One region of the Promicromonospora sp. NPDC052451 genome, then DNA from elsewhere that is predicted to be linked to it. Evidence: riboswitches for the same ligand, from Rfam matches in the RefSeq annotation. Region 1 holds a riboswitch; each other region holds the start of a gene.
The links. A riboswitch is a leader RNA that binds a small molecule or an ion and turns the genes downstream of it on or off. The one in region 1 is predicted to bind cyclic di-AMP.
Positions count from the first base shown of each region.

Region 2: another riboswitch for cyclic di-AMP. It lies ahead of ACIG47_RS12890 (C40 family peptidase); the one in region 1 lies ahead of ACIG47_RS11145 (M15 family metallopeptidase).
Region 3: another riboswitch for cyclic di-AMP. It lies ahead of ACIG47_RS01410 (C40 family peptidase); the one in region 1 lies ahead of ACIG47_RS11145 (M15 family metallopeptidase).

Region 1 is NZ_JBIUAP010000005.1:272,081-282,199, forward strand. It holds gene ACIG47_RS11130 (NADP-dependent oxidoreductase) at 1-40, shown strand, start outside; gene ACIG47_RS11135 (C40 family peptidase) at 105-857, opposite strand; gene ACIG47_RS11140 (hypothetical protein) at 1,026-1,454, opposite strand; gene ACIG47_RS11145 (M15 family metallopeptidase) at 1,483-2,349, opposite strand; cyclic di-AMP (ydaO/yuaA leader) riboswitch at 2,417-2,570, opposite strand; gene ACIG47_RS11150 (SDR family NAD(P)-dependent oxidoreductase) at 2,688-3,461, opposite strand; gene ACIG47_RS11155 (AraC family transcriptional regulator) at 3,610-4,551, shown strand; gene ACIG47_RS11160 (lysostaphin resistance A-like protein) at 4,535-5,515, opposite strand; gene ACIG47_RS11165 (hypothetical protein) at 5,740-6,141, shown strand; gene chrA (chromate efflux transporter) at 6,164-7,561, opposite strand; gene ACIG47_RS11175 (chromate resistance protein ChrB domain-containing protein) at 7,622-8,053, opposite strand; gene ACIG47_RS11180 (Chromate resistance protein ChrB) at 8,050-8,559, opposite strand; gene ACIG47_RS11185 (hypothetical protein) at 8,654-9,040, shown strand; gene ACIG47_RS11190 (CsbD family protein) at 9,160-9,333, shown strand; gene ACIG47_RS11195 (GlsB/YeaQ/YmgE family stress response membrane protein) at 9,379-9,642, shown strand; gene ACIG47_RS11200 (hypothetical protein) at 9,646-9,837, opposite strand.
Region 2 is NZ_JBIUAP010000006.1:214,287-224,405, forward strand. It holds gene cydD (thiol reductant ABC exporter subunit CydD) at 1-1,294, shown strand, start outside; gene cydC (thiol reductant ABC exporter subunit CydC) at 1,291-3,096, shown strand; gene ACIG47_RS12880 (GNAT family N-acetyltransferase) at 3,140-3,577, opposite strand; gene ACIG47_RS12885 (phytoene desaturase family protein) at 3,626-5,251, opposite strand; cyclic di-AMP (ydaO/yuaA leader) riboswitch at 5,378-5,556, shown strand; gene ACIG47_RS12890 (C40 family peptidase) at 5,557-6,465, shown strand; gene ACIG47_RS12895 (NAD(P)-dependent oxidoreductase) at 6,560-7,537, shown strand; gene ACIG47_RS12900 (DNA-formamidopyrimidine glycosylase family protein) at 7,835-9,061, opposite strand; gene rnc (ribonuclease III) at 9,054-9,818, opposite strand; gene rpmF (50S ribosomal protein L32) at 9,820-10,014, opposite strand; gene ACIG47_RS12915 (YceD family protein) at 10,017-10,119, opposite strand, start outside.
Region 3 is NZ_JBIUAP010000001.1:323,780-333,898, reverse strand. It holds gene ACIG47_RS01455 (cytochrome P450) at 1-1,130, opposite strand, end outside; gene ACIG47_RS01450 (GNAT family N-acetyltransferase) at 1,222-1,740, opposite strand; gene ACIG47_RS01445 (DNA glycosylase AlkZ-like family protein) at 1,808-2,917, opposite strand; gene ACIG47_RS01440 (SigE family RNA polymerase sigma factor) at 3,001-3,636, shown strand; gene ACIG47_RS01435 (PASTA domain-containing protein) at 3,633-4,784, shown strand; gene ACIG47_RS01430 (SRPBCC family protein) at 4,860-5,312, shown strand; gene ACIG47_RS01425 (C40 family peptidase) at 5,660-6,325, shown strand; gene ACIG47_RS01420 (S8 family serine peptidase) at 6,396-7,457, opposite strand; gene ACIG47_RS01415 (hypothetical protein) at 7,612-8,505, opposite strand; cyclic di-AMP (ydaO/yuaA leader) riboswitch at 8,671-8,867, shown strand; gene ACIG47_RS01410 (C40 family peptidase) at 8,869-9,591, shown strand; gene ACIG47_RS01405 (hypothetical protein) at 9,689-10,119, opposite strand, start outside.

The sequences.
Region 1 (10,119 bases):
GGTGCACGGCAAGGTGGTCGCCGTGCCGGACGGCGCGTGACCGGCCCGGGTCCGGCGCGGTACCTGTCCGGGGCGAGGGGCTGGCCTCGCCCCGGACAGGAGTCTCAGCCGACCCGCAGGAACGTCGGGTCGGACTGCCAGATGGCGGTGTACCGGACCGTCTTGCCCGGCACCGGCGCCTCGACCTGCATGCCGTCACCCGCGTAGATCGCGATGTGGCCGGGGGTCCAGATGAGGTCGCCCGGCCGGGCGTCGGCCCAGGACACCTCGGTCCCGGCGTACCGCTGCTCCGAGGAGGTGCGCGGCAGGTCGATGCCCACCTGCGCGAACACGTAGGACGTGAACCCGGAGCAGTCGAAGCCCTCGGGCGTCGAGCCGGCCCAGAGGTAGGGCACACCGAGGTACCGCATGGCGATCGACACCACCGCGGAACCCGACGCTGAGGCCGGGATCTCGACCGCGGCGGCTGCTTGCGCCGCTTCCGCCGCAGCAGCGGCCGCCGCCTCGGCAGCCTCCGCCTCGGCCTCCGCGGCGAGCTGCGCCTGGTACTCGTCGTTCTCCGCGGCGGAGACCACCGACACCGCGGCCTTCTCGACCTTCAGCTCCGCGTCGGTGGCCACGGTCACCACCGGCGCGGAGGCGAGCGCGGCCCGGGCCTGACCGGCCAGGGCGTCGAGGTCGGCGCTGTTGAGGCTGCCCTGGAGCACGCCGCCCTCGACCGTCGCGGCGACACCGCCGGCCGGCGCCGCCTGCGCCGGGGCGGCCACCAGGGACATCAGCAGACCGGAGCCCGCAGCCACGACGGCGCCTCGGGCGACGGCCTGCACGGCGGCCGCCTGGGCGGTGGTGGTGAACAAGGGGCGGCGTACCGCCCGGTGCCTGCCCCGACCACGTGCGGTCAGGGCAGCAGAGATCGTGGGATCCATCAGAGGATCGGCCTTTCTGCTCGAACGGAGAACTCCGCGCGGCCCGTCGGTGGGCGGCGCGCCGGCGGTCGACGGCTGGGCGTCGACGAGGCCGGTGTTCTACGTCCGGCAGATCCCCAGGGCGTGCAGGCTCGGCGCGGCCGGGCGCACCACGCCGGGCGCGGTCCGGTGGTCCGGGTACGCCAGGGCGGGCGCGATCCCCTGCACCGCGGGCTCGGCGACGGCGGCCGGACCGGACGACGACACGACGGGGTCGGTCTGCGCCGTCGCACGGCCGTGGTCCGAGCAGTGCGCCTCGCCGCCGTCGGACGTGGGCTCGGCGCGGTCCGCCGGGGCCAGGCCGCCCGCCGGGCCGGACGCCGCCTCGACGGCTGAACCGTGATGCGCCTGCGGGTGCTCGTCGGAATGGATGCCGCACACGACCGGCCCGCCCAGCACGGCGAGCACGAGGAACAGCACGGACAGCACTCCCGCCGACCCCGGACCAGGTCCGGCGAGGAGCGCACGCAGGCGACGGGGCGGGCTCATCGCACCCCGGCCGTCCGCACCCGGCGGCTCATCGGGCGGCGTCCGTCACGGCGGCCGTGAACTCCCAGTGCCACGGCTCGTAGGGGCCGGCACCGCCGGCCTGGGCCCAGAGCGGGTTGTCCCACCCGTACTCGGGCGCGTGCGCCTTGAGCCAGTCCCAGCGCTCGCCGGCGTAGCCGTCGGCACAGATGTCCACCGCCAGACCCCAGCCGTGGTTCGAGGTGCCAGGGGTCGCCGTCAGGGTGGGCTTCGCCGCCTTGGCCGCGACCTGCTGCGCGTAGCTGCGGTAGCCGTCCGTGAGGCACAGCGACTCGCCGAACTGCTCGGTGTAGGCCTGGTTGAGACGCGCCAGGGCCACGGCCGCGTCGGCGCGGATCGGCGGGTAGCCGTCCCAGAGGTCGCACAGCTCGCTGACGGGAAGCTGGCCGTTGAGACCCTCGCCCGTGGCCACGCCGTCGCAGCCGGGCAGCACCGGAGGTGCTTCGACCTGCACGGGAGCCGACTTCTCGACGGGCAGCACCGCATCGCCAGGAACCGTGACGCCGGCGGACCGCTCGAGCGACGTGCGCTCCTGGCTCCGCGAGGCTCCGCTGCTCCGATCGGCCAGGGCCGCCGACGCCGGGCCCGCTCCCGTGAGCGCGGCCGCGCCGTCGGGCGCGGAGAGGAGGGGCTCACCGGTTCCCGGCGCGCCGAAGGAGGCAGCGGTGAACGACGTCGTCGAGGCGAGGGCGAGGCCGACGCCGAGAGTGAGGGGCAGCCGGCCCAGCACCGAGGCCCGCGGCCGCCGTGCCGGCGCGGCGTGCCGCCCCTTGCTGTGGCGCCCGCGCGTTCGCCGGGCAGGTGCCGGACGCGGCGCGAAGGACTGCGGCAGGGATCGCTCCTGCCCGTGCCTCATCGTGCTCCCCGACGTGGGGAAAGATGTGGAGGTGCTGGCAGGTGCCCGAGGGTCTTCGATGGCATGGAACGTATCTCCCGGCGCCTGCGAGGTTAGCTGTCGGGTTCGGGTCGGAGACTGACCCGGCCGGCGGACGACGTCCGCCGACTTCACCCCGAGGACACCGCAGTGCCCGGAAGTGGGTCCCCCGTCCCTGTCCTGTGGTTCGTCGGTGACTCCGGGCGGTGACAGGGCTCGGCGCCCGCCAGGACGTCCCGCCGCACGGCGGGCCGCCACGAATGTACCCCGTCTGCACCGGGATGTCACGAAAGAGTAACGGCCGCGCGTCGCCCGGCGAGCTAGAGGAAGTGCCCGCCCGCGACCTGCACCACCTGGCCGGTGATCCACCTGGCCTGGTGCGAGGCCAGGAAGACCACCGCATCGGCGATGTCCGCCGGGTCGCCGACCCGGCCCAGGGGGATCGCCGGCACGACGGCGTCCACGAGCTCGTCACTCATCCATCCGGTCTGCACCGGCCCCGGCGCCACGGCGTTGACCCGGATCCTCGGGCCGAGGTCGACGGCGGCGCCGCGCGTCAGCGACTCGAGTGCCGCCTTCGAGGTGCCGTAGGAGACCTGCCCGGGAAAGCCGCGGGCGGCGTCGGTCGAGATGTTGACGACGGAGACGCTGCCCGGTGCGGCGTCGTCGGGCAGCCGGCGCGCGAGCTCGGCGACGAGCATCGCGGGCACCACGGCGTTGACGCGGTAGGTGCGTTCGAACCCCGCCTCGCCGACGGTGTCGAACGAGTCGGACTCCTCGGCGTGCGCGGCGTTGTTCACGAGCACGTCGACCGGACCGAGCCGTGCGGTGACCTGGTCCATGAGCCGCGCGGCGGCGCCCGGCACGAGGAAGTCGGCCTCGACGGCAATGGCGCCGGGCAGGGACGCCACGAAGGCGTGGACCTCGTCGGTGGCGGCGCGCGCGTGCTCGCGGGATCCTGACGCCGAGCCGCCCACGTGGTGCACGGCCACGCGCGCACCCTGTGCGGCGAAGGCGCGGGAGACGGCTGCGCCGATGTTCATGCCGCCGCCGGTGACCAGGACGGTCTTTCCGCTCAGTCCGGGATCGATCACGGTTCGATGGTGCCATCGGGCGGTCGACCGGCACGAAAGGTTTATCCGTCCAGGTTCCACGGGGCCCACGCCCGACGCCGTGACCATCCTGTACGATCCATGGCGCCTGCCCGCGAATTCTTGACGTATCGTCCAGGAGGTGTCGTCGATGCTGGGCTTTCAGGACCCGGTGGCCGATGCGATCGGTCTGCTGCGGCCTCGCACGGTGGTCGGCCCGAGCCTCCGGGCCGTGGGCGAGTGGGCGCTGCGCTTCGAGACCTTCCTGCACGTGCGGATCGGCGGCCTGGTCCGCGGCACGTGCTGGCTGACCCTGGACGGGCACGAACCCGTGCTCCTGCGCGAGGGCGACACCTTCATGCTGGGCAACCCGCCGCCCTATGTCCTGGCCAGCACGCCCGGCGCCCGTCCGCGCCCTGCGCAGGAGGTGTGGGCGGGGGCCGTGGACGGGTTCGTGCGGATCGGCCCGGAGTCCGACCAGGACGTCTACCTCTGCGTGGGGCACATCGGGTTCGACGAGCAGAACGCGGCGCTCCTGACCGACCTGCTGCCGCCGCTCGTGATCGTCCGCGCCGCCGATCCGCACGGCGCACGGCTCGGTCAGCTCATCGACCACCTGGCCACCGAGGTCGGTTCCGCTGCCGCCGGCGGGCCGCTGGTGCAGAACCACCTCGCGCAGATCCTGCTCGTGCACATGCTGCGCGCGCACGCCGGCCAGACCGACCGGCCCACCGGCTGGCTGGGTGCGCTCAACGACGACGGCATCGGCACCGCCCTGCGCGCGGTGCACGCGGACGTGGCCCACTCCTGGAGCCTCCAGGAGCTCGCCGAGCTGAGCCACATGTCGCGTTCCGCGTTCGCCCAGTCGTTCAAGAGCCACGTCGGCGTGCCGCCCCTGGAGTACCTGATCCAGTGGCGCATGAGCCTCGCGCGCGACGCCCTTGCCCGGGACACCCTGTCGATCTCGGAGCTCGCGCGGGCCACGGGCTACCAGTCCGAGAGCGCGTTCAGCACCGCGTTCCGCCGCGTGGTCGGGGCGTCCCCCGCGAAGTTCCGGGACGAGGCACGGCGTTCGGTCACGAGCGAGGGCTGAGCGGGGCGGGTCCCCGGTCCGACGCGTGCGCGGGTGCGACCACCGGTCCGCCGCCCCGGGTGCGGTACCAGACCACGGCCGTGACGATCGCCAGCAGGACGACGGGGATCAGGTAGACGACCGAGCCGACGCCGGACGACCGGTCCGTCGTGGCGCCGAGGTCCGCCCGCAGGAGCGCCACGAGCAGGAGCCCGAAGACGTTGTTGGCGGCGTGCAGCACCACCGCCGTCTCGACGCCGCCGGTACGCCAGGTGATGAGCGCGAACGCCACCCCGACGGCGAGGTACTGGAGGTTGAGCCAGATGTCGGTGGACAGGTGGATCGTGGCGAACAGCACCGCGGAGACGACGACACCCAGGGCGAGTGCGGAACGTGGCCCGCGACCCCAGCTCGCGGCGACCCGGAAGATCAGCCCCCGGTACCCGTACTCCTCCCCCGCGCTCTGCAGCGGCACGACGACGATCGAGACCACGAACACGAGGAGCAGGTCCGCCACCGCCCAGGGCGCCACCGGAGTCGGCTCCAGGACCGCGAGGACCGCCGTGTAGACCGCCCAGACCGGCGCCAGGACGAGGACGGCGCGGCCCAGGACCGCGGGCCGGAACGCACCGAGCACCGAGTGGAGCGATCCGCCCCGGACGCCGTACAGCCAGCGCTGGATCAGCATGCTCCACGGGATCAGCAGCGCGGTGGAGGCGTAGGCGGCGGCCATCGTGACCGGTGTGAGGCCTGCGCCGCCCGGCGCGGCGTCCCGGCCCAGCAGGACGTCGAGGTGTCCCCCGAGCTGGACGAAGGCGGCCCCGAAGCCCACGAGCCCGCCCTGCAGCAGCACGATCGCGAGGATGCCGCGGCCGACGCGCCGCTTCTCCCCCGCGAGCGCCAGATGGTACGGCACACCTGCCGGAGCCGGGCGGGCCCGGCCCGCGGAGTCAGCGGTGGACGCGGTTCCGGAGGGGTGGGACATGGCATGGCTCCTCGGGGGCAGGTGGCGCGGGCCCGTCCCGCACCGGGTACAGCCCACCGCACGCGAACCCCCGGCAGCAGTGCCCTGTCGTCATCATCTTCCCGGCCCTTTCGCAGGCCGCGCCCATGACATGTGTCATGGGTGTGACCTGGGCGGACGGGTGCCGGCCGCCTCCGCACGAGCCGGTGGGCACGCCCGGGGCCGGGCCACTGCACAATGGAGCCATGACGACGCGGAACCCCTACTTCATCGCTCTGGCCACGTTCACGCTCGTCGTACTCTCGGTCACCACCTGGTGGGCCCTCGGCCAGGACACGACCCAGGACGTCGACCCCGTGACCGGCGCCGTCACCGGTCCCTACGGCACGGTCCAGGTCGTCGCGTGCGTCGTCGCGCTCGTCGGCCTGGTGGTCATCGGATCCCTGCTCGTGCCGGCCTGGCTCGCGGTGCTCGGCGTCGCGCTGCCCTTCACCGCGGCCTGGACGATCCAGGCCGCGGCGAGCGACGACTCGGGGCTGTGGGCGGTCGGGGCGATCCTCGTGCTGGTGGGCACGCTCGGCGGCGGCACGATCGTGGCCGCGATCACCCGTCGGCTGGTGCGCGACCGGGACGGCAGGAAGCGCTGATCCCTCCCGGTGCGCAGACCTGCTAGATCCACCCCACGAGCCCGAGGGCGAGCCCGAGCAGGGCGCACACCCCGAGGGTCCGCAGCACCGACCAACGCACCACGAACAGCAGCAGGCCCGCCACGACGGCGATCCCGAGCGCCGCGGGCTGGACGCTGGCGAGGTCGGGAACCTCGAACCGCAGCGGGCCGGCGGCGAACGACGTCGAGGCCGCGAACAGCGTGTGGGTGGCGAAGTAGATCGCGAGGTTGGCGATGACGCCGACGACCGCCGCGGTGATCGCCGTCAGCGCGGAGGACAGCGCCCGGTTGCCCCGGAGCCGCTCGACGTAGGGGGCGCCGAGGAAGATGAACAGGAACGAGGGCACGAACGTGACCCAGGTGGTCAGCAGCGCGCCGAGCAGCGCGGCGGCCCAGGGGTCGAGGTCGCCCGGATCGCGGTAGGCGCCGAGGAACGCGACGAACTGCACGACCATGATCAGCGGGCCGGGTGTGGTCTCGGCCAGGGCCAGGCCGCGCGTCATCTCCCCGGGCGTGACCCAGGCGTAGGTCTGCACCGCCTGCTGGGCCACGTAGGCCAGCACGGCGTAGGCACCGCCGAACGTCACCAGGGCGCTGCCGGAGAAGAACAGACCCTGCTGGGTGAACACGCTGTCCGCACCCGTGAGCAGCGCGACGGCGCCGAGCGGGAGCCCCCAGGCGAGGAGTCCCAGCAGGAGCACCCGCAGCGCCCGACGCCCCGAGGGCTTCTCGGCGTGCAGGGCGTCGTCGGGGATGAGCGGCGCGGGGCCGTCGCCCTGGTCGCGGGGCGGCCTGGTGGCGATCCAGCCCGGGGCGTACCGGTGCACGAGCCACCCGACCACGCCCGCACCGAGCACGACGAGCGGGAACGGCACCGCGAAGAAGGTGAGCGCCACGAACGCCAGGACGGCGAGCACGACGAGCGCGGGGCTGGTCAGCGCCCGCTTGCCCACCCGCAGCACGGCCTGGACCACGATGGCCAGGACGGCCGGTGCCAGGCCGGCGAAGACCGCGGAGACGACGGTCGTGTCGCCGAACGCGACGTACACGGCGGACAGGACCAGCAGGGCAAGCATCCCGGGCAGCACGAACAGGCCTCCGGCGAGGATGCCACCGCGCCACCCGTTCAGGAGCCAGCCCGTGTACACGGCGAGCTGCTGCGCCTCAGGCCCCGGCAGCAGCATGCAGTAGTTGAGCGCGTGCAGGAACCGGCCCTGCCCGATCCACCGCTTCTCGTCCACCAGCGTGCGCTGCATGACGGCGATCTGGCCGGCCGGTCCGCCGAACGTCTGCCACGAGATCGCGAACCAGGCACGCACGGCGGTGCGGAACGGGACCAGGTCCCGCTGTCGACCGCCGGGCTGTTGCCCGGCGTCGGGGTTGGTGCTGTCGACGTTCATCGCACTCCAGAGTCGTGTGATCGGCGGTGGGTTCCGGGCCGCGGGTACCGGTCTCGGCCCTCAGGCGGGTTCGCGGCCCAGGAGGTAGGAGCGGCGGTAGAACTCGTAGAGCCCGTCGAACACGGGCCCGGAGACCGCGAGGGTGCGTTCGTCGTCGCCGGTCATCGACAGGCCGCGCAGGATCACGTCGAGGCCGGGCGCCTCGGGTGCGTCGAACCGGCCGTCGTCGAGGTCGGCCTCGTGCACGAGCTGTCCGATCCGGGCCAGGACGGGGTCGGTCAGCTCGTAGCGCGACAGGAAGGTCTCGAAGCTGCAGTCCTGGCCGTGGTGGCCGAGGTCGACCCCGCGCATGTCGAACGGCGTCGCATCGGGCGGCACCTCGCTCGCGTCCGCCACGAACACGAAGACGGCACCCGGGTCGATGTACCGGCTGATCAGCCAGGCGCACGCGGCCCGGTCGATGTGCACCCCGGCCCGTGTGGCCCACCTCATCGCGCACCCCGGGTGGCCGCACGCACGGCCGGTGCCGCGTCGTCGTCGAGCCGCGCCAGCTCCTCCAGGCGGTGCAGCGCCGCCTGCGCACGATCCCGTTCGGCAGGCGGGAAGAAGTCGCGGCGGCGCACGTCGCGGTAGGCGCGGCGCAGGCCGGTCAGGGACTTGCGCCGTGCGGCAGGTGCCTCGTCCAGCGCAGCGCGGGCGGCGGCCTCCAGGTCCAGATACTCCTTGGCCCGGGCGCCCGCCATGGCCCCGGCGAGCTCGCGCTCCTGCGCGGCACTGGCCGGGCGGGCCAGCCACACGCTCGCGGTTCCGTCGCGCTCGACCACCTCGTCGGCCGCCCACTCGAGCTGTTCCCGGGTCCGGGCATCGGCCGGCAGCGCGACCAGCCCGTCCGAGATCTGCGCGACGCCGTACCGCTTCAGCCGTCGCCACAACGCCACGCGCGGCGAGGACGGCTCCCGCGGCAGCCGGTAGCTCAGCAGCACCCACTCGCCGGTCATAAGGTCACATGTAACCACGGTTACATGAGATTGATCAAGGGTGCCCGGCTCGACCTGGGGAGCGTCGCGGTGGTCCCGTCGTTAGCCTGGCCGCATGGAGGGTGGCTACCAGGTGTTCCGGCCGCGGCCCGAGGACGTGTACGACTGGTCCGGCGGCCAGCTGCACCCCGGGATCCGGCAGCACGTCACGGTGGGCAACGTCGTGCGCGTCCAGGTCTCCGGGAACGGGGACCCGGCGACCGGCTGGTCCGACACGCCGTACGTGCGCGTCACCGCGCAGGACGGTGACCGGCTGGCCGGGGTGGTGGACGACCCCTACCGGTCGGAGTACAGCGCCCTGGACAACGACACGGTCCTCGAGTTCGACCGTGCGGACGTGACGGAGATACCGCTCGACTGGCCCGGCAACGAAGCCCTGGAGCCGAGGGCGGAGCGCACCGGGCTCCGCCGGGAGATCACCGGGTACGTCGAGCCGGACTGACCGGGCCGAAGGGGACCGGCTTGACGTGCGACGAGCCCGGAGCCAGGGCCTCCTCTGGCGAGCTTCTGCCGTTCGAGTAATGGTGGAGGTGAAAGAACCCCTTGCGAAGAGAGGACATCATGGGCATCGACGACAAGCTCAAGAATGCCGCCGAAGACGCGACGGGTCAGGCCAAGGAGGCGCTCGGCAAGGCCACCGACGACGAAGAGCTCCAGGCCGACGGCGAGACCGACCAGGCCAAGGCATCGCTCAAGCAGGCCGGCGAGAAGGTGAAGGACGCCTTCAAGGACTGAGCACGAGCGCGTCACCACCACGACCCGTTCTCGAAGGGAGCACCAATGGGAATCATCGGCTGGATCCTGATCGGTCTCATCATGGGCGCCATCGCCCGAGCGATCCTTCCTGGCCGGGCCGCCGGTGGCTGGCTCATCACGCTCGTCGTGGGCGTGCTCGGCGCGCTCCTCGGTGGATGGATCGGCGGAGCGCTGTTCGACGTCCAGGTCAACGACTCGTTCTTCTCGCTGACGACGTGGTTCTGGGCCCTGGTGGGCTCGCTGCTCGTCCTGGTGATCTGGGGAGCGATCGCTCGACGGCGAACCTGAGTGTCAGTCGGCCGCCCGTGTCGGCAGCCCCATCATCACGCCGGGCACCGTATCGATGGCCCGAGTCGGCAGCGCCCGCCTCAGGACGGCCGTCATCAGGGCCGCCGCGGCACCGGTGAGGTAGCGGGCCCATGGCCGCTGGTCGGTCAGCGCGCGCTCGACGACGGCGGCGACCCTCTCGGGCGGTGCGGCCACGAGTCCATCGCGACCACGAACCGGTACCCGACGACCTGGGGACCGGAGCCGACAAGGCGGGCTTGGATCGCGTGAACGAAGGGGTCGCTGATGACGCGGGGCCCCGGGGGGCCGCAATCCGAGGAAGACGCCCCTAGGCAACGAAGAAACCCCGCTTGACCGGAGCGTTTGCCCTGGTCAAGCGGGCTTTTCGTCTGTGGAGCTAGGGGGATTCGAACCCCCGACCGATGCCAGGGCCCATCTTCGGCCCTGCTGGAGCGGGTTCCCGGGTGCATGCGGTGC
Region 2 (10,119 bases), on a different contig from region 1:
CCTGCCGCTCGTGCCCGTGTTCATGGTGCTGGTGGGGCGCCTGACCGCCGGGACGTCGGAGCGGCGCCTCGCCACCGTGGAGCGGCTCGGCGCCCAGGTGCTCGATCTCGTCGCCGGGCTGCCGACCCTGCGCGCCTTCGGCCGGTCGACCGGCCCGGCCGAGCGCGTGCGCGCCCTGGGCGACGCCTCCCGCAAGGCCACGATGGGCACCCTCCGGGTCGCGTTCCTGTCCTCGATGGTGCTCGAGCTGCTGACCACGCTGTCGGTCGCGATCATCGCCGTCGGCGTCGGGCTGCGGCTCGTCGAGGGGGCCATGGACCTGCAGCCGGCGCTGGCGGTGCTCGTGCTCGCGCCCGAGGTGTACCTGCCGCTGCGGCGGGTGGGCGCCGAGTTCCACGCGTCGGTCGACGGGATGGCGGCCGTGGACCGGGCGTTCACGTTGCTCGGGCCGCATCCGTCGGGGGCGGTCACGGAACGCCCGGCCGCCCGAGGCCGTTCCCGGTCGGCGGGCGGCACGCTGGTGCTGGACGGGGTGTCCGTGCGGGCACCCGGACGCGGCGTGGTCGCGCCCGCCGGGCTGTCGGCGCGGATCCCCCTGGGCGACGGCCGGCCGGGCAGCGGCCGGGTCGTCGCCCTGCGCGGACCGAGCGGGTCGGGCAAGTCGACCGCGGTGCTCGCCGTCCTGGGCCTGCTCACGCCCGACGCCGGGCGGGTCGGCGTGGTACCGGACGGGCACGACGACGGTGCGCTCCGCGACCTCGCCGCCCTCTCCCCGGACGACCTCGACGAGTGGTGGTCCGGCCTCACCTGGGTGCCGCAGCGGCCGGCGCTCCCCCCGGGGCGGCTGCGCGACGTCGTCCGGGACGGCCTGCCGCACCCCGTCGACGACCGGGCGCTCGCCGACGCCGCTCGCCGGACGGGGCTGGACGCCGTCGTCGGCACCCTGCCCGAGGGGTGGGACACGCGGGTCGGGCTCGGTGGCGTGGGACTGTCCGTGGGCCAGCGGCAGCGCGTGGCGCTCACGTCCGCGCTGCTCGACGACGCCGCCGACCGGCCGCTGGTGGTCCTCGACGAGCCGACCGCGCACCTCGACGCCCGCGGGGAGCAGACCGTGCTCGACACGGTGCGGGCCTGGCGGGACGCCGGCCGGACCGTGCTCGTCGTCGCGCACCGGGCGTCGCTCCTGGCCCTGGCCGACCAGGTGATCGACGTGCACGCGGCGGCGGAGCCGACCGCGGAGCTGGCGACGGCCGTCCCCGCCGCGCGCCCGGCGACCGACGGGAGGACACCGTGAACGCACCGGCGACCCGCGACCGGCCCCGCACCGGCTCCCCGGTGCGGGGCGCGGGGAACGATCCGCTGCGCCGCGTCCTGCCGCTGCTGGAGATCCGCCCGGGCAAGGTCGCCGCGGCGATCGCGCTCGGCGTGCTCACCCTGGGCTGCGCCATCGGGCTCGCCGCGGCCGCCGCCTGGCTCGTGGCGCGCGCGTCGCAGATGCCGCCGGTGCTCACGCTCTCGGTGGCCGTGGTCTCCGTGCGGGCCTTCGGCATCGGACGCGGCGTGCTGCGGTACTGCGAGCGCCTCGCGTCGCACGACGTCGCCCTGCGGGGCATGGCCGCCCTGCGCGCCAACCTGTACGAGCGGCTCGCCGCCGACGACCGCCCGGTCACGGTGCGGCGTGGCGAGCTGCTGGCACGGATCGGCCAGGACGTCGACGACGTGGGCGACCTCGTGGTGCGCGCGCTGGTGCCGGCCGGGGTCGCGGTGGTGACGTCGCTCGGTTCCGTGGTGCTGCTGGGTGTGCTGCTGCCTGCCGCGGGGGCGGCGCTGGCGGTGTGCCTGGTCCTCGCGGGGATCGTGACGCCGTGGCTGGCGGCCCGTGCGGCGGCCCGGACCGAGGCGCGGGGTGCGGCGGCCCGCGGCGAGGTGACCGCGCTGTCCCTGGAGCTCCTGGAGCAGTCGGCGCAGCTGCGCGTCGCCGGCCGGTTCGGCGCGCGGCTGCGCGACCTGGACGCCGCGGACGCGCGCCTGTCCGCCGTGTCGGACGACGGCGCCCGCACCTCCGGGCTCGCCGCCGGGCTGGGGGCGCTGGCGCAGGGTCTGGCGGTGCTCGCGTCGCTGGCGTTCGGCATCCCGGCGGCGCTGGCCGGGACGCTGTCGCCCGAGGCGCTGACCGTCGTGGTGCTGACGCCGCTGGCCGTCTTCGAGGCGACGGCGGGTCTGCCCGCCGCGGCGGTCCAGCTGCACCGGTCGCGGGCGGCGGCGGGCCGGCTGGTCGCGCTGCTGCCCGCGGACCCGGGTGCCGGCGGGTCACGGACGGAGGTGAGCACGGACGCGTCCGGCGCACCCGCCGACCAGGACGACCGCCGGCTGCTCGTGCTCGACGACGTCGCCGCGGGCTGGCCCGGCGCGGACGGGCTGCCGCGCGCCGCGGTGGCCGGCGTGTCCCTCGCGCTGGAGCCAGGGTCGGTGGTGGCGCTGGCCGGCCCGTCCGGGGTCGGCAAGACGACCCTCCTGATGACGGCGGCCCGTCTGGTCCCGCCGGTGGCCGGGACGGTCGGCGGGCAGTCGGGCGCGGGCCTGTTCGTCGCCGAGGACGGGCACCTGTTCGACACCACCGTGCTGGAGAACCTGCGGGTCGCGCGGGGTGACGTGACCCCCGAGGAAGCCCGCGCTGCGCTCGACGCCGTCGGGCTGGGTGCGTGGCTCGCGGCGCTCCCCCGGGGCCTGGAGACGGTGGTCGGCACGGACGCGGCCGCGGTGTCGGGTGGGGAGCGGCGGCGGCTCCTGGTGGCGCGCGCCCTCCTGGCGCCGGCCCGGGTGCTGCTCGTGGACGAGCCGGCGGAGCACCTGGACGGCGACACGGCGGACGCCCTGGTCCGCGCGGTCGCGGCGCACGCCCGCGCGACGGACCGGGCGGTGCTGCTGGCGACCCACCGGCTCAGCCCGCTGGCGGTCGCGGACGAGGTGCTGTTCCTGGGTCGCGCCGCGGGCGGAGGCGCGCCGGGGCCGGCCGGCGTCGTCGCACGGGGCCGCCACGAGGACCTGCTCGTCTCGGATCCGGCGTACGGCTGGGCGGCCGCGCAGGAGCGGTGACCCATGGTCGCCGTGCCTGGTGCGGCGTGTCGTACGCCGGGGATCAGGAAGCCGGCAGGCTCTTGTCGAACTTCTTCGCGCGCTGCTCATACCCCAGCCGCTCGTAGAAGGCGTGCGCGCCCTCGCGCCGGAACGCGGAGGACACCGTGATCCGGACACAGCCGTGGGCGATCGCCCAGTCCTCGACGGTCGCCACGAGCGCGCGCCCGGCGCCGGTGCCGCGCTGTGTCTCGTCGACCACGAGGGCGGTCAGCTCGGCCACGGGCGCGTCGAGCTCGAACGGACTGCGGACGTGGCCCGCGGCGAACCCGGCCACCGCGCCGGACGGGCCGTCCACGGCCACCCAGGCCGCGTCGTACGGGCTCCCGGCCACGCGCGCGAACCGGGCGTCGAGATCAGCGGCGGTCGTGGGGTACCCGAGCTGGCCGAGCAGCGGGGCGACCGCGGGTGAGTCGGCCGGGACGGCGCGTCGGATCTGCACGCCTCATCGTAGGCGGCGTGATCGTGGGCGGGGTGATCGTGGGCGGCCTCAGCCGTCGCCCAGCAGCGCCATCGCCGCCGCCCGGCCGGGGATGCCGCTCACCCCGCCGCCGCGCCGGGCGCCCGCACCCGCCAGCAGCACCCGGCGGTGCTCCGTCTCGACGCCCCACCGCCCGGCGTCGTCGGCGGGCTCGGCGAACGGCCAGGCCAGGTCGCGGTGGAAGATGTGCCCGCCGGGCAGCCCGACGTCGCCCTCCAGGTCCACCGGGGTGCGCACCTCCAGGCAGGGCGCGCCGTCGGCGTCGTGCGCCAGGACGTCCTCGACCGGTTCGGCCAGCACCGAGTTCAGCGAGGCGAGGGTGGCAGCGAGGGCCCGCTCGCGGGCCCCGTCGGGATCGGCGCGGAAGAGCCGGGCGGGCATGTGCAGCCCGAACAGCGTGATGGTCTGCGCCTCGGTCGCGGCCAGGTCCGGGCCGAGGATCGACCGGTCGGACAGCGTGTGGCAGTAGATCTCGCTCGGCGGCAGGTCGGGCACCCGGCCTGCGGCGGCCTGCGCGTACGCCGCCTGGAGCTGGGTGAGGGACTCGTTGACGTGCAGCGTGCCGCTGAACGCCGCGACCGGGTCCACGCCGTCGCGCAGGCGAGGCAGCCGGTCGAGCAGCATGTTCACCTTGAGCTGCGCGCCCTCGGGGTGCGCCGGGGACGTGGTGGCCCCCACCGCGTCCCGCCCGTCGGCCGGGCCCCGGCCGGCGGCAGCCAGGAGCCGGTCGAGCTCGGCCGGCGCACACCCGGCGAGCAGGTGTCCGGCGGTCACGCCCCGGGTGCGCCCGTCGGCGTCGGTCCAGGTGACCTCCACGCCGGTGGCCCCGGGGTCGACGGCGGTGACCGTCGCCGAGGTGACGATCGTGGCGCCGGCGGACACGGCGGCATCGCGCAGGGCGCCCGAGACGGCGCCCATGCCGCCCACCGGCACGTCCCAGTCGCCGGTCCCGTTGCCGATCACGTGATACAGGAAGCACCGGTTCTGGCGCAGGGACGCCTCGTCGACGTCGGCGAACGTGCCGATGAGGCCGTCGGTGGCGGCGATGCCGCGGACCACGTCGTCGGCGAAGGTGCGCCGCAGCAGCGCGCCGAGCGGCTCCTCGAAGAGGGCTCGCCAGGCCTCCTCGCCCACGCCGTCGACCACGAGGTCCCGCACGGCCGAGCGTGTGAGCAGGGGTTCGGTGAGCGTCGGCGCGAGGCGGCGGGCGACCTCGGCGGTCGTCGCGTAGAAGCGGCCCCATGCCTCGAAGTCCGCGTCGGATCCGGTCAGGCTCCGGAACGAGGCCCGCGTGGCGGCGTCGTCCCCCGTGTCGACGAGGAGGCCGCCGTCGGCCACGGGCGTGTAGGAGGACCAGCGCCGCCGCCGCAGCGTGATCGGCAGCCCGAGCTCGGTGACCACGCGCCGCGGCAGCAGCGAGACCAGGTAGGAGTAGCGCGACAGGCGCGCGTCGACACCCGCGAAGGGGCGGGCCGAGACGGCGGCGCCGCCCACGTGGTCGGCACGCTCCAGGACGAGAACGGACCGTCCGCTTCGAGCGGCGTACGCCGCGGCGGTGAGGCCGTTGTGCCCGCCGCCCACGACGACGGCGTCGTACCGGGAGTGCAGGCGCGGGGACGTGGTGGGATCGACCATGGCGGACATGGTGACACGGAACTCATTGCCAAGAGAGTTCCATCACAGGACGGTATGTGACCTAATCGTGACATTTGCCAGGGACCCCGGTACGGTCGGTCTCACCTCTCCAGAAGCGGGGAGGTCCAGGTCCGGACGCCGAGCCCTGTCACCGGACCTGAGCAGCTACGACGTGACAGGGGCGGGGGAACCAGGTAAGCCGGGCACGCGAGTGTCCTCGGGGTGAAGCCTCGTACGAGGCCGGGTGATCGAACTCCCCATCCGAACCCGACAGCTCACCTCGTAGGCGTCCGAGGAGATCACTGGTGACCGTACTCACCGACCGCACCCACGACTGGGCGGACGACCAGGCAGACCGTCCCGCCAGCCGGGGCCGGCACCGCGCCGAGGGCCCCGCTCTCACCCCCTTCACCGCACTCACCCAGACCGCTGCCGAGAATGCCGCCCGCACAGGCGCCATCGCGGTCGTCACCTCCGGCATGCTGGCCTCGGTCTTCACCCAGACCGCCCACACCGCGCCCGCCGAGTCGCACACCCAGGCCACGCTCGCGAACGCCACGCCGGTCAGCAACACCGTCGACACCACGATCCCGGCCGGCCTGGCCGAGAACCTGGTCACCAAGGTCAAGGTCACGCAGAACGCCGACTTCTGGGCCGAGAGCGGCCGCGTGTCGGTGACCCCGTACGCCGAGACCGAGGAAGGCATCGCCGAGGCGAAGGCGAAGGCCGAGGCCGAGGCACGCGCCAAGGCCGAGGCAGAGGCCAAGGCCCGCGCCGAGGCCGAGGCCGCCGCCGCGGCGGAAGCAGCCGCCGCCGCAGCCGCTGCGGAGGCCGAGGCGGAGGCCGCTGCGGCAGCAGCCGTGGAGAGCTCCGCCGACCTGGGCCAGCAGGCCGTCAACCTGGCGCTCGAGTACGTGGGCGTGCCCTACGTGTGGGGCGGAGCCTCCCCCAGTGGCTTCGACTGCTCCGGGCTCATCCAGTACGTCTACGCGCAGCTCGGGATCGACCTCCCGCACAGCTCGAGCTCGATGGCGACCGTGGGCTACCAGGTCTCCGCCGCCGAGGCGCAGCCCGGTGACATCGTCTGGACGTCGGGCCACGTCTCCCTCTACGCGGGCGACGGCATGGTGGTCGAGGCCCAGCAGGAGGGCGTCCCCGTGCACTACACGGAGATGTGGCAGAACAACCCGGTCTACATCCGGGTGACGGGCTGACCCTCCAATCCCGGAACGCCCGCCTGGTCCCCCGGCCCGGCGGGCGTTCCGCGTGGTGGGTGCACACCCGCGCCCGTCCGGTAACGTCCCCGGCGTGAAGATCCTCGTACCGGACGTACCGTTCGACCTCGACTTCCCGTCCCGCCTGCCCGACGGCGGAGCCTCCTTCGCGCCCGGCGGCCCCGACAGCGTGGTCGCCTACGCGATGAACGAGCCGGTCCCCGAGGAGCACACCGACGCCGACGTGCTGGTCACCTGGTCCAGCCCGCCGAAGGTCGTCGCCGACGCCGCCCGCCGGCTCACCCGCGTGCGCTGGGTGCAGACCCTGACCGCGGGGCCGGACGTCGTGCTCCGCGCCGGGTTCGCGCCCGACGTCGTCGTCTCCTCGGGCCAGTCGCTGCACGACGACACCGTGGCCGAGCACGCCCTCGCCCTGATCCTGGCCACCGTGCGCCGCATCGACGTCTCGCTCGCCGCCCAGCAGGAGCACCGCTGGGCCAAGGAGATCACGTTCGCCCAGGCCGACCCGGTCACCGGCCGCGAGTACACGCTCGACGAGGCACGGGTGACGATCTGGGGCTTCGGCTCGATCGCCCTGCGGCTCGCCCCGCTGCTGACCGCGCTCGGTGCCCAGGTCACCGGCGTCGCCTCCCGTGCCGGTGAGCGCGCCGGGTACCCGGTGGTGGGCGCGGACGGCCTGGAGGCACAGCTCGCCGAGACCGACCTGCTGGTCTCGCTGCTGCCGGCGCTGCCCTCCACCCGGCACATCCTCGACGCCCGCCTGCTGGGCCTGCTCCCGCCGACCGCGCGGTTCGTGAACGTGGGCCGGGGCGCGACCGTCGACGAGGCCGCCCTGGAGAACGCGCTGCGCTCCGGGCGGCTCGCCGGCGCTGCCCTGGACGTCATGGAGACCGAGCCGCTGCCCGCGGACTCGCCGCTGTGGGACGTGCCGAACCTGATCCTCACCCCGCACGTGGCGGGCGGGCGCCCCCGGCGAGCGGCCCAGTTCCTGGCCGACCAGCTCACGGCCTGGCGGGCGGGCAGCCCGATCCGCAACGTGACGGCGCGATAGCGCGGGGTGGCTCGACAGGGCGGGGGGGCGAGGTGACGGGGCGGGGGCCGTGGCGTCGGCGGGCCCGCGGCGACGGAGCGGACCCGAGGCCTCGGGGCGGCGGGCCCGGGCGGATGCGCTCGACACTCCCGGCCGAGTCCGGCGCGCTCGACGCTCCCGGCCGGGCGGGTGTGGCAGGAGGTGCGCTTCTACCCAGCGATTAGGCCCAAAAACGGCAATGATTCTGGGCACAATCGCTGGGTAGAAGCGCACTCTCTGCGTTCGGGCGTCATCTCGCCGTCTCTGCGCGTTCTGGCGTCATCTCGGCGTGCGCGGGCGGGGCTGGCAGACGGGGCACGTGAACGACGACCGGTTCATGAACGGGTCACGGCGGATCAGCGCGCCGCAGCGGCGGCACTCCTCGTTCTCCCGGCCGTACACGGCCAGCGACCGGTCGAAGTAACCGGACTGCCCGTTGACGTTGACGTACAGGTCGTCGAAGCTCGTGCCGCCCTGGGCCAGCGCCTCGCGCATCACCTCGGCCGCAGCATCCAGCACCCGGCGCACGTCCGCGGCCCGGAGCCGGTCGGTCGCACGCGCCCAGTGCACCTGTGCGCGCCACAGCGCCTCGTCGGCGTAGATGTTGCCCACGCCGGACACGACCGTCTGGTCCAGGAGCGCGCGCTTGATCTGTGTCCGACGCCGGCGCACCCGCCGGACCAGGCTGTCCAGGTCGAGGTTCGGGTCCAGCAGGTCGCGGGCGATGTGCGCCACGGGCTCCGGGAGCAGCGGGAGGTCCGAACCGTGACCGGCCGGGGCGGATGTGATCGACGCAGCGGGCAGGGCAGACGCTGCGGCCACGGGCGAGGCGACAGCCGAGGCGACGGGCGAAGCGACGGGCGAGGCGACAGCCGAGGCGACGGGCGAAACGACGGGCGAGGCGACAGCCGAGGCGACGGGCGAGGCCGCTCCGTCCGGCACGAGATCCTGGACGCTCAGGTGCCCGAACGTGCGCTGGTCGACGAAGTCGAGGTAGCGCGCACCGGACGGCGCGCCGGTCAGGTGCAGGCGGACGCGCAGGTGCGGGTGCCGCCAGTCGTCAGCGGGTGTGGCGCCGTCCGGGCCCACGGCGCCGTCGCCCGGCGTGGGGTCGCCGGTCGTCGCCCCGCGCACGAGGAGCTGACCCGACATGCCCAGGTGCGCCAGCAGTGCAGCGGCCGGCAGCGCGGTCTGCAGCGTGTTCGGCAGCGCACGCCCGGCGCCGGGCGGGGCGCTCGCCTGGATGCTCGGCCCGGCCGCACGGTCCCCCGGCCCGGCCGCACGGTCCCCCGGCCCGGGGAGCTCCAGCGGCAGCCACAGGAACTTGCCGCGGCGCACCGCTGCCGCCAGGCGCCGGCCCACGAGCTGGTCGCGGAACGAGCCGGGGCCGCCGTCGTGCCGGCGCACGCTGTACTCGCGGAACACCTCGACGTCGCGCACGACGGCGCCGACCACCAGGCGGTCGAGGCCGTCCCGGACGGTCTCGACCTCGGGAAGCTCAGGCACCGGCGGCCGACGCCTTGCTGCCGGACGTGTCCCCGGACCCCGGGAGGGGGAACTTCTGGAGGAGCGCCCGGTAGGTCTCCTCGGCGGCACCCTGCTCCGCGTGCTTCTTCGCGGACCCGGAACCGGAGCCGTAGGTGACCCCGTCGATCACGACGGTCGAGTGGAAGATCCGGGCGTGCTCGGGTCCCTCGAACGTGGCGACGTACTCCGGTGCGCCGAGGCCGCGCTCGGCGGACGCCTCCTGGAGCGACGTCTTCCAGTCCAGCCCGGCGCCCAGGCCCGCCGCGACGTCGAGCGTCGCGTCCACGAGCCGGTGCACGAGCGCGCGCGACGTCTCCAGGCCGTGCGACAGGTAGGTGGCACCGATCAGGGCCTCGACCGTGTCGGACAGGATCGAGTCCTTCTCGAAGCCGCGCGTGCGGATCTCACCCTTGCCGAGCAGCACGTACTTGCCCAGGCCCAGGGTGCGCGCGACGGCGGCCAGCGCGCGCTGCGACACCGTCGCCGCCCGCATGCGCGCCAGATCGCCCTCGGAGAGGTCCGGGTGACGCCGGTAGAGCGCCTCGGTGACCACGAGCCCCAGCACGGTGTCGCCCAGGAACTCCAGGCGTTCGTTCGTGGGGATGCCCCCGGCCTCGTGCGCGAACGACCGGTGGGTCAGTGCCAGCACAAGAAGCTCGGGGTCCAGATGGACCCCGAGCTTCTCGAGCAGCGCGGTAGGTTCCGGCCGTGCCGGCGACGTCCCGCCCTTGGCCACGTCAGCCCGCGTGAACGGTCTTCAGGGCGTCGCGGTAGGTGCGACCCTTGTAGGTGCCGCACGTGGGGCACGCGGTGTGCGGCAGCTTGTTGCCCTGGCACTGCGGGCAGGTGGTGAGGGTCGCTGCGGTGGTCTTCCACTGCGAGCGACGCGCACGGGTGTTGCTGCGCGACATCTTGCGCTTCGGAACAGCCACGGCTAGCTCTCTTTCGTCTCGTCCGACACGCTCGTAGATTCGAGCATGCTCTGCAGCGCCGACCAACGAGGGTCGACTACGTCATGGTGATGACCGGGGTCGTCG
Region 3 (10,119 bases), on a different contig from region 1:
CCGAGGTCGGCGTCCGGGTCGGCGAGCCGGAGGCCGGGGAACCGGTCGAACAGGGCGGGCAGGGCGATCTCGGCCTCCAGCCGGGCGAGCGGTTCCCCCGGGCAGTGGTGGGCGCCCGCGCCGAACGCGAGGTGGGTACGGTCCCGGCGCGCCGGGTCGAAGAGGGCGGGCTCGTCGTGCAGACCGGGGTCGCGGCCCGGGGCTCCGAACGCCGCGATGATGGGGTCGCCCTTGGTGATGGGGACGCCGCCGAGCTCCAGGTCCTCGACCGCGAACCGCAGCGGGATGTAGACGACCGGCGGGGCCACGCGCAGGGTCTCGTCGACCACGTCCGCCCACGCCACCTCGCCCGCGCGGGCCGCGGCCAGGACGTGGGGGTGGGTGAGCAGGAGCCGTACGGCCGAGGCCAGGAGGTTCACGGTGGTCTCGTGGCCGGCGATCAGCGCGAGCTGTGCCGTGCCGGCGGCCTCGGCAGCGGGGAGCTCGGCGGCGAGCACGCTGGTCAGGTCCTCGTCCGGCTGCTCGCGCTTGGCCTCGACGAGCTGGGTGATCAGCGCGCGCAGCGCCACCTGGGTCGAGAGCGCCTGCTCCGCCGTCGCGCTGGTGTCCATCAGGACGTCGGCGTACCGCCGCATGTCGCCGCGCTGGCCGTCGGGCACGCCGAGCAGGTCGCAGATCACCTCGATCGGGATGGGGTAGGCGAACTGCTCGCGCAGGTCGACGACGCCGTCGGCGCCCGCGGCGGCGAGCCGGTCGAGGGCGCCGGTGGTCGCCGCCTCGATCCTGGGTCGCATGGCACGGGTGCGCCGTGCGGTGAAGGCCCGCGCCGCGACCTTGCGCAGGCGCCGGTGCTCGGCCCCGTACGAGTTGAACATCGACCTGCTGGTGACCCAGGTGAACAGGGGCCACTCGCGCGTGATCTCGCCGTTGACGAGGGCGGTCCAGTGCTGGTGGGAGTCCTTGGAGATCCGCGGGTCGACCAGCATCGGGCGCAGCAGGGCCAGGTCGGTCACAGCCCAGGCGGCCACGCCGCCCGGCAGCCCCACCCGGGTGACGGGGCCCTTGGCACGCAGCCGCGCCACCTCCTCCAGCGGCGCCCTGCCGGCAGCGTCCAGCACCAGGGTTTCCACGAGCTCTCCTCACGACGAACGACCGGTCAGGCACAGTCTTTTCTGAGATGCCCGCTTTGTCCATGATGCCCGGTCGAATCGTCCGGCGAGATCAGGGCACGGCGATGGTCCCGATCAGCACGCCGTCCTGCTCCACCAGCTCGAAGCCGATGCGCTGCAGCGAACGGCGAGCCGTGACGTTGCCCGGCACCGACCGGGCAACCAGGCGCTCCGCGGCCATGGTCCGCGCCGCGGCGAGCGCCCAGTAGGCCACCTCGCCCGCGATGCCCTGCCCGCGAGAGGAGCGGCCCAGCCACAGACCCACCTCGCGCGCCCCGGGATCGCCGTCGACCAGGGCGAGCCGGGCGGCGCCCACGACCCTGCCGCCGGCCGTGACGGCCCACGTCACCTCGGGCACGGGGGCGTCCAGGCTCACCCGGCACCGCCGGTGGTACTCCCGGAAGGCGCCCTTGCGCGGCTCGGTCCAGGCGGTGCGGGCCTCGGTCGCCGACTCGCCCGCGGCGGGCGGCATCACCTCACCGGGCTGCGCCTCGGTCACGGCCACGGCGAGCAGGTCCTCGAGCACGTCCTCACCCACGGGGAGGAGGTCGACCATCATCTGCGACGTCACCTCGCGGATGATAGCCGCATGACGTGACATCCGTGGTTTGTGAAACTTTCAACCACCTGACCGGGAGTCAGGAGTCCCGGGCGTAGTCGACCTGGCCCAGGCCCAGCCAGGACGCGAGGCTCTCGATCTCGGCGTGCACGGCGTCCATGGCGGCCCCGTCGAACGGCAGGTCCTCGTGCACCGCGAACACGTCGAGCACTCCCCTCCTGCGGTCGGCCTTGGCGTCGAGCTTTCCGACGAACCGCTCCCCGTGCAGGATCGGCAGCGCGAAGTAGCCCCAGCGCCGCGCTGCCTTCGGCTTGTACATCTCCAGCGTGTACTCGAAGTCGAACAGGTCCAGGAGCCGGGTCCGGTCGGCGATCATCGCGTCGAACGGGGACAGCAGCGCGGTGCGCGGCTCGATCTCGTCGTCCGCGCGGTCCAGCAGCTCCGGGTCGACCCGCCACTGCCCGTCGACACCCTCCACCTCGACCACCTCGCCGGGCAGGTCCACCCACCAGGCACCGTCCCCCGAACGTCCCTGCACGCGCTTGCGCGCGATCCCCTCGGCCGCGAGCCGCCGCTCCACCCGCTCCGTGAGCGCCTGCTCGAACGGAACCGGATCGACCTGCGGGTACACGCGCTCGGCCAGGTCCCACAACCGCTGCCGGCCCTTGCGACCCACCATCGCGAGCTTGCCCTGCATGTTCAGCGCCTCGAGCATCTCGGCCACGCTGCGCCGGCTGCTCCAGCCCTCGGCGCCCCACGTGTACGGCACGCGTGCCGTGTCCGGCACGTCCTTGGCGAGCACCGGGCCCTCCGCCTCGACGAGCGCCAGCACCTCCCGCTCGAACCCGGCGTTGTCCGCGAGCCACTGCCGCATGGTCTCGTTCTGCGGCCACCGGGCCATCTGCTCCAGGTACAGCGGCAGGTCGCCCATGGACCGCACCGTGCCCCGGAGCTGGAACAGCATGCGGTCGGTGATCGCGTCGTCGACGGCGCCCACCCAGTACTCCCCGCCGAGCCGCGACCAGGCGACGAGGTCCACCGCCGGCGCCACGGCCGACGTCGGGTCCACGGCGAGAAAGGTGAGGTCCTCCACCAGGTGCACCAGGTCGACCGGACGGTGCGCGTCGAGCAGCTGGGCGCGCAGCACGATGCGGCGTGCCTGCTGGACGGTGAGCCGGTGCGTGGCCATGCGGTGAGGATACGGAAGCACACCGACACACCGCGCCGGGTGACCCGCTCAACCTTTCGCCGCCCCCCGACCGTGAAGGAGGCATGAGCATGCCAATGGTCGCGGGGCGCTCGAGCCCCGACCCGGTCCACGGTCGCGAGGCGGCCCACGTGGCCGGCCCGTTCGACGTCGTGGTCGCCGGCGACAAGGAGGCGGAGTTCGCCGCCTTCATGTCCCGGTCCGCCCCGGCGCTGGCGCGCACCGCCTGGTTGCTGTGCGGCGACACGCACCAGGCCGAGGAACTGGTGCAGCAGGCCCTGATGAAGACGTACCTGGCCTGGCCCAAGGCCCGCAGCGGCGAACCGCTCGCCTACGCCCGGCGCGTCCTGGCGAACCTGCGGGTCGACGGCTGGCGCAGACGGCGTCGAGAGGTCCTCATGGCCGCGGACACCCTGCCGGAGCGGGCACAGGACGGCCGGAGCCCCGCCGACGTGCACGCCGAACGCGACCGGCTGGTCCGCGCACTCCGGCTGCTTCCCACCAAGCAGCGCCGGATCGTGGTGCTCCGGCACCTCGAGGGCCTGGCGGAGCGCGAGGTCGCCGACGCGCTCGGCGTCTCGGTCGGCACGGTCAAGTCCACGGCGTCCCGTGGCATCGTCCGCCTGCGCGAGATCCTGCGGGCCGACGGCACGGGCGACGCGGCCCCAGAGCACACGAACCACGAGAGGAGCGGGTCATGAACGACGAGGAGCAGTTCGCCGAGAACCTGCGGGCGCAGGTCGCGCGGGTCGCGCCGCGGATCGACGTCGACGTCGCGCGCGTCGTCCCCGCCGCCCGGCGGCACCGGGCCGTCCGGGCGGGCGGCGTCGGGCTGGCCCTGGCGCTGACCCTCGGCGGCGGGGCCTGGGCGGCCACCACGCTGGAGCCGGGGACCGTCCTGCCCGGCGGCTCGACGACGATGCCGGTCGAGCCCTCGCCGTCGCCGACCGGGCCGCCCCGTACGTCGAGCGAGGGGGACCCGCTGCCCGAGCTGCCCACCTACCCGGCCCTGGAACCGGTGGTCCCGCCGCACGGCTGGCGTGAGGCGACCTACTTCCACGTCGTGACCCGAGGGGCACCCGGTCAGGCCGGCGCGGGGTCCGAGGCCGAGGCGCCACTGGGCAGCGAGCTCGGCAGCGAGAGCTGGTACGGCGACGGCGTCAGCTTCGAGCTCACCGCGCAGGGCCCGGCACTCATGCACCTCGGTGACCACATCAACATCGAGGGGCACGCCCGCAGCTACTCCTGGGCGGCGATGGCGGCGCTCCCGACCGAGCCGGACGCCCTGCACGACGCCCTGCTCGCCCACTACGACGACGTCGACGCGCCGTCGAGCCACGGCATGGAGCAGCTGCGAGACGTCGCGGCCCGGCTGGCCACCCAGGCGCCGGCCGCCCCGGAGCTGCGGGCCGCGGCGTGGGAGCTGCTCACCGACCTCGACGGCGTCGAGGTCGAGCAGGGCGTCCGGGACTCGGAGGACCGCCGGGGCACAGCCGCCACGTACCAGTACGGCGACGACGACAGGATGCGGACCGTGATCTACGACGAGACGCGCAACCTGCCGCTCGAGACACGGGACACGAAGCACGGCACGGACATCTACCTGACGACCGAGCTCACCCGCCTGCCCGACGCCGTCGCCGACAGCGCCATCGAGATCCCCGACCTCACGGCGATGACTCGCGAGGACGTCGAGGTCGTCTGCCTGCAGAAGCATCTCGCCTGTTCCTTCGAGGAACAGCGGTCGGACACCGTGCCCGACGGGACGGTCCTCTCCTCCGACCCGGCGCAGGGCGCGCTCGTCACCTGGGGCGCCCCCGTCACGATCGTGCTCTCCACCGGCCCCTGACCGGCCGACCACGCGGAGGCCCGCCACGGGCCCGGGCCGCGCGGGACGCTCCTCGTCTCCGCGTAGCCTGGGCCCGTGGCCCATGCCTACCGCACCAGCGCCCCTGTCGACGCGCCCGCCGCCGTCGTCTGGCAGGTCCTGTCCGACGTCGAGCGCATGCCCGCCTGGACGCGGTCCATGACGCGCGTGTCGATCCTCGACGGGACCCGGCTGGCCGTGGGCTCCCGGGTCGAGATCGAGCAGCCCGGCCTGCCCCGCGCGACGTGGGAGGTGGACGGCCTCACCGAGGGCCGCGGCTTCTCCTGGTCGAGCAGCACGCCCGGGGTGCGCACGGGCGCGGCCCACCTGATCGCCCCGGTGCCGGGCGAGGACTGCGAGACGTGCGAGGTGACGCTCGTGGTCGCCCAGAGCGGGATGCTCGCCGGGCTGACCAACCTCGCCCTCGGCTCCCGGATGCGCGAGCTGGTGGACACGGAGCTGGCCGGCCTGGTGGCCGAGTCGGAGCGCATAGTCCGCGAAAAGGACTGACACACCGCGCGCTACCGGCGTGTCACATCATTTCCTCCGGTGTTTCCGTACGCCTCCCAGAACGCCATTTCGCCACCAAGAATGACCCTTGAACTGCGAAAAGGCATTGAGGCGAAAAGTTACGCGCGTTTCGGACAGCTCGATACTTCACAACAACCGTTATCTGATCGAGACAAGGTGGGGACCCGTATGTAGCGTCGGATCCGTTGCGCCACCGGAGGCGCAGCCGCGGTCCCCATTCCCCAGACCGGTACGGGTCCGCGAAACCGGCGACTTGGAGAACTTCGGTGAGTACCACCGTCCGACGCGGTCGACACCGCGCCGTTCACGCTCCTAGCACTCCCCTGATGACCGTGACCCGTACGGCCGCCCGCTCGGGCGCGCTGATCGCGGCATCGTCCGGACTTCTCGCGACGGCCCTCGCACCCAGCGCACACGCCGTCGTGGGAGACGGTTCCCACCGCCTCGCGAGCGTCGACAAGACGGAGATCGCGACGGCACCCGCGGTGCAGGTCGCGACCGACGCGAAGCTGCGGATCGAGAGCAAGGCCGTCAAGGTCACGCCCGCCCCGGAGCCCGAGCCCGAGCCCGTCGTGGAGACCGCCGCGTACTCCGAGCCGGAGGCGGAGGCCGTGGCCCAGGAGGCCGAGCCGGCCACGCCGGACTACGCGTCCGACGGCTCCATCGGCGCCCAGGCCGTCGCGATCGCCCTGCAGTACATCGGCATCGCCTACACGTACGGCGGCGAGTCGCCCTCCTCCGGGTTCGACTGCTCCGGCCTGATCAAGTACGTGTACGCGCAGCTCGGCGTCGAGCTGCCGCACTCCTCGTCCTCGATGGTCTCGGCGGGCTACCAGGTCGCCTCACCCATCCCCGGCGACATCGTGTGGACCCAGGGCCACGTCTCGCTCTACGCGGGCGACGGCATGGTGGTCGAGGCCGCCAACTACGGCACCCCCGTGCGCCACACCGCCCAGTGGCAGGACTACGCGGTCTACATCCGCCCCTACTGACCGACCCCCCGGTGATGTCAGACGCCCAGGTCCCGCGCGGGACCTGGGCGTCTGACACGACCGGTGCGCGTCAGTACGCGACGGCGGCCGCCGCATCGACGATGCCGTAGCCGTACAGCGGCGTCCACACACCGACCAGCCCCAGGAGCGGGTCGCGCGAGGTGTACAGGATGGCGCTCTCGACCTCGTGCATGCTCCGGCCCTGGCCGTACAGCAGCGCCGCGACACCCGCCACGTGCGGCGTCGCCATCGACGTGCCCGCGTACGAGTCGTAGCTGCCCGCACCGCACGTGCTCGACCCCGTGCCCACCGGCACCGTCGACCACACGTCGCCGTCGCATCCCGTGAGACCGCCCGAGCCACCCGGGGCCGAGACGCTCTTCAGGTCGAGCTTGATCGGGAGCTCCGAGTAGTAGGAGTGCACACGGGCCGAGTCCGTGGCCCCGACGCAGAGTGCGACGCTGGTGAACGCGGGGTCGCTGCAGAGCGGGGTCGACGAGTTGCCGGCCGCCGCCACCGTGAGCGCACCCTGCTGGCGCGCGTACGCGATGGCGTCGCGCATCAGGGTGTCGACGCCCAGGATCGTCAGCAGCTGCCCGCCCGGCGCGGTGCCCAGCGAGAGGTTGATGACGTCGGCGCCGTGGTCCGCGGCCCAGCGGATGCCGTCCGCGATGTCCTGGGACGAGCCGGAACCCGCCTCGAGCACCTTGACCGGGAGGACCTTGGCGCCCGGCGCCACGCCGGCGACGCCGATCCCGTTGTTCGCCGCGGCGGCGACGATGCCCGCCACGTGCGTCCCGTGCTCGTCCCCGTCGTTCTTCCCGTCCGGTCCCCGGTAGTCCCCGTTCCCGCAGGGGCGGACGTCGGCGCAGCCGGTGAAGGTGGCGCCGGGCAGGAGCTGCCCGGCAAGGTCGGGCTGCCTGAGGTCGACCCCGGTGTCGACCACCGCCACCACCGCGCCCTTGCCGGTGGAGACGGGCCAGGCGGCCTCCGCGTTGATCTGGTCCAGGCCCCACTGCTTGTCCCGCAACGGGTCGTTGGTGGCGGCCTGCGCACCCGGCGCCATGGCGACCAGCGCCGCCACGGCCAGTGCCGCGGAGGTGGCGGCGCCGACGAGTGACTTCCTGTTCATGTATGCCCCCATTGTTCGCACAGGGACTGGTTTGCCCCTGAACTGGGGCAAACCTAGGGCCAGCAGACCGGGATAGAACAGGGCAGTTCGGGCACCGCGGGTGAAATTTACCCAATCGCAATCAGTAGCGGCCGGGACCGCCGCGGCGTCGACGTCAGGCCCAGGCCTCCGTGAGCTCGGCCTCGTCCGACGCCTCCCGGGACAGCCTCAGTGCCGCGACGGCCGCCCCCAGCAGCAGGGCGACCACCCAGGCGCCGAGCTGGTGCCCCTCGGAGTCGATCGCCGCCGGTGCGATCTCACGCCAGACGATGCGCACGGCCAGCAGCGGGTCCTCGGTCAGCGGCGAGCCCGGCCAGATGTTCTCCTGCACGGCCAGGAGGGCCGGCCCGGCCGCCTGCAGCACCCAGACGGCACCGGCGGTGGGCAGCCACCCCAGCAGCTCGATGGGACGGCTGTCCACGGCGAGACCGAACGCGACTCCCAGCGCCACGGCCAGGATCCACCACGTGCCCACCGGCGACACCGGATGGCCCGGGACGAAGCCCCACACCCACGCGTCGAGGAGCACCACCGGCAGCGCCAGGGCGAGGCCGCGCAGGGGGCCGGGACCGAGCCCTGCCGGCAGCCCCGCACCGAGGCCCACGACACCGGCCACGCCGGTGACGACGAGCATCCCGAGCGGTGCGTCGTCGTCGGGCAGGCCCTCGCGGGTGACGAGCCACCAGGAGGCGCTGCCCGCGGCCCCCATGGCGAGCAGGGTGCCGGTGATCGCGGCGCCCGCACCCGCGCCGGCGGACGCCGGGACACGCGCGGTGACACCCGCGAGGAGCCCGCCCATCAGGGCCATGACGACCAGGCCGACCACGCCGTCGTCGCCCTCGAACGGAAGCGGCAGAAAGCCGGCCGGCCCGGGCGCCACACCCTCGGCCAGGCCTGTGACCTGGTAGGAGACCTGCACGATCCACGGCAGGAAACCTCCGGCCCACCAGGCGAGTGCGCTGAGGGGAACGACCCACCAGGCGGAGATCCGATGCTCGCTGTCGCCCATGCCGCCGAACCGTAGCGGATCTATGTGATGTCGGTCATAACGCAGGAAGACCGAAACGGCGTAAATCTGCGCCTTCGTTGGGTCAGACCGTAATGCGTAACCCGATCGTGACTTTTTCGGTGAACGTGTGTACTTTGACTTCTGCTCCACCGCATCGGTGGAGCCGTGAGCCGGGCGCCGAATCCTGTCACCGGCTCATGACCAGACGTCGAGACAGGAGCGGGGGACCCACTTCCGGGCGACAGCACCATCGTCGCCCTCGGGGTGAAGCCGGACGGAAACCCCCCAGTAGCCGTGCGGCCGGGTGTGCACTCCTCACCCGAATCCGACAGCTGACCTCGCAGGCGGTACAGGAGACCTTAGGTGACGAACTCCACCCGCGGCCGGCATCGTGACAGCCGGCCCGCTCAGACACCGCTGACCATCCTCGCTCGTACCGCCACCGAGAATGCCGGCACCGTTGCCCGCCGTGGCGCCATCGCCGCCGCCGCCGGCGGCGTCCTCATCTCGACCATCGCCACCACCGCGCACGCGGCGCCCGCGATGGACCTGAAGACGGACGTCAAGACGGCCAAGCTGAACTCGACCGACCTGCAGTCCCTCACCGCCGTGGCCAAGCAGGCCGTGGCCGCAGCCCCCACCGTGACCGTCCCGGCCGACGCGAAGATGCCGATCGAGATGGAAGCCCTGGGTGCCGACGGCGAGAAGGGCGAGGGCCCCGCCGTCGTCTCCGTCGACGCGCCGGACCCGGTCCCGGTCGGCACGCAGGCCGTCAACATCGCCTTCAACTACCTGGGCATCACGTACGTCCTGGGCGGCGCCTCGCCGTCCGCGGGCTTCGACTGCTCGGGCCTCATCCAGTACGTGTACGCGCAGCTCGGCGTCTCGCTGCCGCACCAGTCCGGCGCGCTGCTCGGCTCCGGCTACCAGGTCACCTACCCGGAGCCCGGCGACATCGTCTGGACGCCCGGACACGTGGCCCTCTACGCGGGCGACGGCATGATCATCGAGGCCTGGGCCGCCGGCATGCCGGTCCGCTACACCGAGATGTGGCAGAACAGCCCGACCTTCATCCGCGTCGTCTGACGCACCGCTCGTGAGGCGCCGCCTCCGTACCGGGTCCCCGCCCGGTGCCGGAGGCGGCGCCTCACGCGTTCCCGCACCGCCACACCGGCGGGCCGGCTCATCCGGGCCAGGCGCAGTGCTCCCCGACGAAGTCGTAGAAGGCGGAGCGCGCGGCGTCCGGCATCGGCACGTAGACCGTGCGCTGCGGGACGCCGTCGACGCTGGCCGACACGGGAAGGAACGTGCCGCGCTTGTCCTCGGCCACGGCGTGCACGTCGCAGCGCGCGGGGACGACGGCGAGCACGACGGCGCCCGACCGCTGCCCCGCCAGGTCGCGTCCCACCCAGCCGGAGGCGCCGTCCGCCGGGTCGGGGTTGCTCATCAGGGTGGTGCCCGCGATCCGGTCGACGGTGACCGCGGGACCGCCGTCGACCGGCTCGATCCGGAGGGTGACCAGGGCGGTCAGCTCCCCGTCACGGGTCTCGACGCGCACCTCGTCGTCGACGGCGAGGCGCACGCCCGCCGCCACGGCGGCCACCGCGCAGTCCG